One region of the Sphingomonas sp. Tas61C01 genome, then DNA from elsewhere that is predicted to be linked to it. Evidence: riboswitches for the same ligand, from Rfam matches in the RefSeq annotation. Region 1 holds a riboswitch; the other holds the start of a gene.
The links. Region 1 has a riboswitch for cobalamin ahead of metE (5-methyltetrahydropteroyltriglutamate--homocysteine S-methyltransferase). Riboswitches for the same ligand answer to the same signal wherever they lie in the genome.

Region 2: linked by a shared signal. The riboswitch ahead of ACT009_RS16615 (TonB-dependent receptor plug domain-containing protein) and the one ahead of metE (5-methyltetrahydropteroyltriglutamate--homocysteine S-methyltransferase) in region 1 are both predicted to bind cobalamin.

What each region holds. Positions count from the first base shown of each region.
Region 1 covers NZ_CP199583.1:1,696,498-1,700,704, reverse strand. Annotated here, with positions in the region: gene ACT009_RS08025 (acyl-CoA thioesterase) at 1-103, opposite strand, end outside; gene metE (5-methyltetrahydropteroyltriglutamate--homocysteine S-methyltransferase) at 107-2,413, opposite strand; cobalamin riboswitch at 2,526-2,753, opposite strand; gene ACT009_RS08015 (ferritin-like domain-containing protein) at 3,007-3,975, shown strand; gene ACT009_RS08010 (ferritin-like domain-containing protein) at 4,002-4,207, shown strand, end outside.
Region 2 covers NZ_CP199583.1:3,539,716-3,543,922, forward strand. Annotated here, with positions in the region: gene ACT009_RS16600 (energy transducer TonB) at 1-604, opposite strand, end outside; gene ACT009_RS16605 (hypothetical protein) at 655-891, opposite strand; gene ACT009_RS16610 (cell wall hydrolase) at 1,018-2,001, shown strand; cobalamin riboswitch at 2,022-2,229, shown strand; gene ACT009_RS16615 (TonB-dependent receptor plug domain-containing protein) at 2,330-4,168, shown strand; gene ACT009_RS16620 (ABC transporter substrate-binding protein) at 4,168-4,207, shown strand, end outside.

The DNA of each region.
Region 1 (4,207 bases):
CGAGCGCGACGCCGCCGAACAGCGTGCCGTGATGGTTGGTGTCGCCCGGGAAGATCATGTCGATCAGCCGGACGGTGCCGCCTCCGGCGGCGTCGATCGCCACGGTTCAGCGCCCGGTCGCGAGATCGGCGCGAAGCGTCCGGGCCGCGGCGACCATCGCCGCGATCGCGGGCTTCACCTCGTCCCATTGCCGCGTCTTCAGCCCGCAATCGGGATTCACCCAGAGCTGCTCGGGCCGAAGATGCCGCCCGGCAAGCCGCATCAGCGTCACCATCTCTTCCTCCGACGGCACCCGCGGCGCGTGGATGTCGTACACCCCCGGCCCGATCGCGCTCGGGTAGCGATAGCGGGCGAAGCCCTCCAGCAGCTCCATCTGCGATCGTGCGGTCTCGATCGAGATCACGTCGGTGTCCATCGCCGCGATCGACGGCAGGATGTCGTTGAACTCCGAATAGCACATATGGGTGTGGATCTGGGTCGCGTCGCCGACCCCTGCCGCCGACAGCCGGAAACAGTCGACCGCCCAGTCGAGGTATCGCTGCCAGTCGCGCCGGCGCAGCGGCAGGCCCTCGCGCAGCGCCGCCTCGTCGATCTGGATCGCCTGCGCACCCGCGGCTTCGAGATCGAGCACCTCGTCGCGGATCGCGAGCGCGATCTGCCGGCACGACGCCTCGCGCGGCTGATCGTCGCGGACGAACGACCAGTTCAGGATCGTGACCGGTCCGGTCAGCATCCCCTTCATCGGGCGGCGCGTCAGCCCCTGCGCATATCGCCACCAGTCGACCGTCATCGGCTGCGGCCGCGATACGTCGCCGTACAGGATCGGCGGTCGGACGCAGCGCGAGCCGTAGGACTGGACCCAGCCACCGACGGTGAAGGCGAAGCCCGACAGCTGCTCGCCGAAATACTGCACCATGTCGTTGCGTTCGAATTCGCCGTGGACGAGCACGTCCAGCCCGACCTGCTCCTGCCAGCGGATCGCGCGCTCGGTCTCCTCGCGCAGGAAGGCGTGATAGGTGGCATCGTCCAGATTGCCGCGATTATGCTCGGCGCGCGCGCGGCGAACCTCGGCGGTCTGCGGGAACGATCCGATCGTCGTGGTCGGGTAGGGCGGCAGATCGATGACCGTCGCTTGCGCAGTCCGGCGGACCTGGTGGTCGGACAGGCGATCGCGCATCGCCGGCGAGACCGCGGCGATCCGGGCCGCGACCGCCGCATCATGGATCAGCGGCGAGGTTCTGCGGGTCTCGACCGCGCGGGACGATGCCGCGATCTCCGCCGCGACGCTGGCGCGGCCGTCGTTCAGCGCCCGCTTCAGGATCGACAGCTCCTCGATCTTCTGGACCGCGAAGGCGAGCCACTGCGTCACCGCCGGATCGAGCTTCTTCTCCAGCAGGAGATCGACCGGGGTGTGGAGCAGCGAGCAGGACGGCGCGAGGATCACGTCGCGCGCGGCGGCGATCGGCGCCAGCCGGTCGAGCAGCGCGTCGAGATCGGCGCGCCAGACGTTGCGGCCGTCGATCACCCCCAGCGACAGCAGCAACGACGCCGGCGCGGCCTTCAGCACCGCGTCGAGCTGTTCGGGCGCGCGCACCAGATCGACGTGCAGCCCGTGGACGGGCAGCGCGGTCGCGAAGCCGAGATTGTTGCCGAGTCCGCCGAAATAGGTCGCGAGCATCAGTTTCACGCCGCACCGCGCGAGCTTCGCATAGCTGCGGGTCAGTGCCTTGCGCTGGCGATCGTCGAGGTCGAGCACCAGCACCGGCTCGTCGATCTGCACCCACTCGGCGCCGGCTTGCGCGAGGTGGCCGAGGATCGCGGCGTAGAGCCCCAGCACCTCGTCGAGGTAATCGAACGGATCGACGTCGCTGCCCTTGGCCAGGCTGAGCCACGTCACCGGGCCGAGCAGGACCGGCCGGGTCTCGAACCCTTGCGCCTTCGCCTCGCGATACTCGTCGACGACCTTCAGCCGGTTGAGCGCCAGCTTCCGCCCGGCGGCCAGTTCCGGGACCATGTAATGATAGTTGGTGTCGAACCACTTGGTCATCTCGCACGCGGTCACGCTGGCATGCGCGTGGCCGCATCCGTTATCGTCGTCGGTGGTGGTGCCGCGCGCCATCGCGAAATAGGTCGCCAGGTCGGCCTGTCCGTCCGCGGCGGCGTAGCGAGCAGGGATCGCGCCGAGCATGACGCTGGTGTCGAGAACATGGTCGTAGAGCGAGAAATCGTTCGACGGCAACCAGTCGGCGCCGAGCGAGCGTTGCCGCGCCCAGGCGGCGGTGCGCAGGCCGGCTGCGGCCTCCAGCAGATCGGCTTCCGACGAGGCGCCGGACCAATGAAGTTCGAGTGCGGATTTCAGTTCGCGGCGCGGGCCGATGCGCGGAAAGCCCAAGGTGGCGACGGTGACAGTCATTGTCTTCATACCCCGACGAAGGGCGAGGAAGACGGATGGTCACAGGCAGGGCGCGCGCCCGAAAAGGCCGGCCGCGCGTGTGCAAGCGGCCAGCCCGGGATCCCCGCCGGTGGACGTTATCGCGTCGAAGGCAGGTCTCCTGGCTCGCGGGTCGTCACGTCGGTCTGGCCTTCCCAGCAGCTCGCACCGCCAGTGACACTGATTGACCGCCGCTCGCCGCTTACAGTTGCGGGGGCAGCGCCGGCCTTGGACCTGGTTCCTGAAAGGAGGTCCGCACCGGCTTCCCGTCTTAGCTCCGGTGCGTTGGCACGACCGGAGAACCTCGACCCCGCCTGTGTCCCAGCTTCGCTCGACACCGTCAACAGTCATATAAAGAAATCTTTATATGACTGTTCGCTTGCGGCGGGGTGTACGAAGACTGCGGCTGCCCTGACCACTAGGCATAGGTGGACCGCGGCCGACACCGGCGTGCTCGATCGCTTTTGCGAGCCTCCCAACTTGGTTTCCAACAATTTCTATGCGCTTGCATATAGTTCGTGGAACCGAACCGACATGCACAGGTTCGACTCAGATCACCAATAAGGGGATCGAGTGTGACTGAAACCATCGATGCGTTGGATGCTCTCGCCGTACACGCAGAGCGCCGGGCAGGCCGCAGGGCGTTCTTCAAGGCGGCGGTCGGGGCGGCTGCGGTCGGCGCCGGCGCATTCGTGGTCAGCCAGGCCGCGCAGGCGCAGACGCTCACCGACGCCGATGTGCTGAATTTCGCGCTCAATCTCGAATATCTCGAGGCCAATTTCTACTGGTACGCGGTCTACGGCGTGCCGATCCCGGCGACCTCGATCACCGGCGTCGGTGCGGCCGTGCCGGCTACCGGCGGTCATGCGGTGCCCTTCAGCGATCCGATCGTTGCGCAGATGGCGCGCGAGATCGCCAATGACGAGCTTGCTCATGTCAATTTCCTGCGGACGGCGCTCGGCTCGGCGGCGGTGGCACAGCCGCGGCTCGACGTGTCGGTCTCGCCGACCAGCGCGTTCAGCGCCGCAGCGCGGGCCGCAGGCTTCATCGATGCGGCGGGGCAGTTCGATCCCTATGCGTCGGACCTGAACTTCCTCTACGGGGCCTTCCTGTTCGAGGATGTCGGGGTGACCGCCTACAAGGGCGCGTCGCCGCTGCTGACCAACCCGGCCTATATCGACGCCGCGGCGGGCATCCTGGCGGCGGAGGCGTATCACGCCAGCATGATCCGCACGACGATCGACCAGCTCGGCGGCAATCCGGGACTGAAGGCGAGCACGATCCGCGGCGATACCGAGCTGGTCTCGGCGGCCCGCGACAGCCTCGACGGCGCGACCGATCTCGATCAGGGGCTGGCCTATGTGACCTCCGGCGCGGGTCCGACGTCGAACATCGTGCCGACCGATACCAACGGCATCGCGTTCAGCCGCACCGCCGGGCAGGTCCTGAACATCGTCTATCTCGACAAGACCGCGGTCACGGCCGGCGGATTCTTCCCAGCTGGTGTCAACGGCACCATCCGCACCAGCACGAACAACGCCTGAGCCATCGGCGCAGAAGGGGATTTCCAATGATCGATCGCGAAACTCTGCTCGAGGTGTTCGACATCGCGGAGCGCAAGCGCACCGAGCGCCGGCGCTTCATCAAGATGGCCAGCACCGCCGTCGCCGCCAGCGCGGGCGCCGCCATGCTCTCCGCCTGTGGCGGGGATGACGACAAGAACGTGCCCATCGTCACGCCGACGCCTGCGCCGGTATCGACGCTGCCCGCGGGCGA
Region 2 (4,207 bases), 1.8 Mb from region 1:
CGCTCGACCTCGTGACGACGCAGTCGCTGACGCGGCCCTTGATGCCGACCACGAAGCGAAGGCCGACGACCCCTTCGATCCCCGCGGCGAGCGCGGCGCGGGGGTAGTCACGGTCCTCGAGGCTTCCCGACACCAGGCGCAGCGGGGTGCCGCCGTCACCATCGCCCGCGCCGCCGCCACCGCGCCCGTCCCCCTCGCCACCGCTGCCGGTGCCCGGACCCGCCACCGGCGCCGCGCCGGCCGATGGGGCGGCGCCGTTCCCGGCGATCGGTGCTGTCACCATCACCGGCGGGGTCGGGAGCGTGATCACCGGCACGGGTGCGACGAGCGGGGTCGGGTCGGCAACCAGGTTCGGTGCCGACGCCGCGCCGGCGCGGCGCGCGTGAGGACGTTGCCGTGGCGGGGGCGGCGTCACACGGGGCGGGGGCTGCGGCGGGCGGAGATCGACCAGCGTCAAGGCCCGGTCGATCGTGGTCGGCAGCGTCACCCGCAGGCCGACGACCAGCGCATAGCCGAGCAACAGGTGCGCCGTGACCGCGAGCGCCAGCCCGCGCAATCTCTCGCGCCGGTCCGATCCGTCGGGACAAGGCTGGACGTACGACATCGCGGCTGCATGGAAGGTGGCGCCTGTACCCCGCCTTGCCAAGCGGGAGGTCAGCGCTCGCCGGCGCCGATCTCCTGCGATCGCTTGGCGAGTTTTAGCGCCTCGTCGATCAGTTCCGCGGCAAAGGTGGTTTGGGCCGTGCTCACCGCGAGCGCCACGCAATTGGACGCCTCATGACGTAGGCGAGCTGCTCTCGAGCGCTTCTTTTCCGGAACATTCATACGCAACACGAAGAATAGAAAGCGTCCGTCGGTTCCGGGTTCCCGGTGGTGCGCCGAAGCGTTCACGGCTCGTCGCATTCGCGGATGGCGGCCGGCCGGCTGTACCGAAGCGGGATCGCAACCGGTGGTTCCACGGCGGTGGCAAGCCGCTAAGGACGCATGTCGTCGATTGAAGGGAGCAGGATGCCCGCCGTGTCTGTTGCCCGCCCGCATCCGTTCCGCCGCAATGCGGCGGCGGTTGCATGTGCGCTCGCGGCGCTGACCGGCCTCACCAATTGCAAGCGGAGCGAGCCTGCCCCGGCACGCGAGCGGGTCGAGCGCACGGTGCCCGCGCCGATCGCGCAGCCGGTGCCGGTGATCGCGCCGGTCGAATACCGCCCGGTCACGGTCGACGAGGCGCTGAAGATCAACGCCGAGCCCGTCGTGCCCGAGCGCGCCGGGCCAGCAGCGCGGCCGTTCCTGGTGGCGCGTCCGGGCGCCGCGCTCGATTGCCTGACCAGCGCGGTCTATTACGAGGCGGCGTCCGAGGGCGACGACGGCGAGCGTGCGGTCGCGCAGGTAGTGCTGAACCGAGTGCGTCACCCGGCGTTCCCGGCCTCGGTCTGCGGGGTCGTCTACCAGGGCGCGGAGCGGACGACGGGGTGCCAGTTCACCTTCGCGTGCGACGGCGCGCTGCTGCGGGTGCCGTCCGCGCGCGGCTGGCAGCGCGCGCGCCGGATCGCGAGCGAGGCGCTGAAGGGGTATGTGTTCAAACCGGTCGGCGTCTCGACGCATTATCACGCGAACTGGGTGGTGCCCTATTGGGCGAGCAGCCTGGATCGCGCGGCGACGATCGGAGTACACATCTTCTACCGGTGGAGCGGCGGCTGGGGAACGCCGCGTGCGTTTTTTCAACGTTATGCCGGGATCGAGCCCGACATCAGCGCCTCGATCGCGCGGTGGACCAAGGTGGGGGCGCCGGGCACGACGGCGCTAGGCCAAGCGGGGACGCCGATGCTGCTCGAGGACGAGAAGCTGCTCGCGGCGAAGCCGACCAGGCCGGTCAAGCCGCAGATCCTGGCCGCCGACCTGGAATCCGGGGGACTGGTCGCGGACCTGCGCAAGCCGCCGAAGCTGGAGGCGGACCGCCGCAGCCCCAAGCTGACGATCGACGCCGACCGCCCGCGGCCGCATTGACCTGATCCTGGACCGGCCCTAAGCGCCGCCGGGTGAACGGTCCCCGTCAAAGGGGTCAAAATGGGAAGCCGGTGCGCGGGGCTAACGTCCGCAAGACCGGCGCTGTACCCGCAACTGTGACCGGCGAGCGGTCTCCTCAATCAGCCACTGGGTCCTTTCGACCTGGGAAGGCGAGGGGGCTCGCGACGACCCGGAAGTCAGGAGACCTGCCTTTCACGGTCGATCCACTGCGCGGGCGGGAGCTCCCGGGCGGACGAGGGACCTCCTCGAGCGAGCGACATCCGCCGCTCGCGAATGGTCGCGGGCGGCACATGAAGGATGTGTCGTGATGAAATACCTGATTCTACCCGCCGCGCTGATCGCGAGCGCCGCCTCGGCGCAGACCCTGCCCGCCGACGACGATGTCGTGGTGACCGCGACCCGCGTCGAACAGTCCGCCGCCGAGGTCGGCCAGGCGGTTACGGTGATCGGGCGCGACGAGATCGAGCGCCGCCAGACGACCGTGATCGCGGAGCTTCTCGCCACCACACCGGGCGTCACCGTCACGCGGAACGGCGGGCTCGGTGGCTTCACCGGCGTGCGGATCCGCGGCGCGGAGGCCGAACAGACGCTGGTCGTGATCGACGGCATCCGCGTCAACGATCCGTCGTCGCCGGGCGGCGGGTTCGACTTCGCCAATCTGCTGTCGAGCAGCGTCGAGCGGATCGAGGTGCTGCGCGGCCCGAATTCGGTGCCGTGGGGCAGCCAGGCGATCGGCGGCGTGGTCAACATCATCACCGCCCAGGCGCGCGAAGGCGCGCAGGCGCGGGCGAGCGCCGAATATGGCTATGCGGATACCGCCTTTGCCAACGCCGCGATCTCGGGCGCCAAGAACGGTCTGTCGGGGTCGCTGAGCGGTGGTTACCTGCGCACCGACGGCATCTCCGTTGCGGCTGACGGCAGCGAGCGCGACGGGTATCGCCAATATGGCGCGAGCGGGCGGATCGGCTACGAGGTGACGCCGGGGATCGGCATCGACCTGCGCGGCTATGCCTCCGACAGCCGGACGGATCTGGATGGCTTTCCGGCGCCCACCTACACTATTGCCGACACGCCGGAATATTCGACCACGCAGGAGCTGTACGGCTATGCCGGTATCCACGCGAACACCGCGGACGGCCGCTTCAACAATCGGGTGGCGTTCACGATCGCCGACGTGAACCGCGACAATTACGACCCGACCTTCGGCGACGAGCCGTCGTTCATCGGCCGCGGGCGTACCGAGCGTTACGAATATCAGGGCGACCTCCGCCCGATCGATCGTCTCCGGCTAGTGGTCGGGGCGGAGCACGAGACCAGCCGCTATGCCGACGGCACCGACCGGTTCGATGTCGGGATCACCAGCTTCTACGGTGAGGCCATCGTCAAGCCGCTGGAGATGCTGACGATCACCGGCGGGGTGCGCAACGACGATCACGACGCGTTCGGCAACCACACGACATTCGGCGCCGACGCAGCGCTGGCGCTCGCGACCGGCACCACGGTGCGGGCGAGCTATGGCGAGGGCTTCAAGGCGCCGACGCTGTACCAACTCTACGGCCCGTACGGCACGCGGACGCTGGAGCCGGAGACCGCGCGAAACTACGATGTTGGCGTTGAGCAGGCGCTGCTCGGCGGCCGGGCAGTTGCGTCGGCGACTTATTTCAACCGTCGGACGCGCAACCAGATCGACTTCGATCTCGGCACGTTCACCTATGCGAACATCGCGCGTGCGCGGGCCGAAGGCGTCGAACTGACGCTGGCGTTGCGGCCGGCGGAGGCGCTGACTTTCTCGGCGAACTACAGCTATATCGGCAGTCGCAACCGGTCCGCGGGCGCGAATTTCGGCAACGATCTCGCGCGACGGCCCCGTCAGACGGTCAGCGCCAACGTCGATTACCGCTTCCCGTTCGGCCTGTCGGTCGGCGGGACCGTGAGCCATGTCGGCGACAGCTTCGACGATGCGGCGAATACCGTGCGCCTCGACGGCTATGTGCTGGCGAGCGTCCGGGCCGAAATGCCGATCGCGGAGCGGCTGTCGATCTATGGCCGCGTCGAGAACCTGGCGGACGAGCGATACGAGGTCGTGCGTGGCTACGGCACCTATGGCCGTGCGGCGTATGGCGGCGTGCGGTTCCGGTTCGATTGATGCGCGGCGCGATCCTCCTGGCGTCGGCGTTGGCGGGCT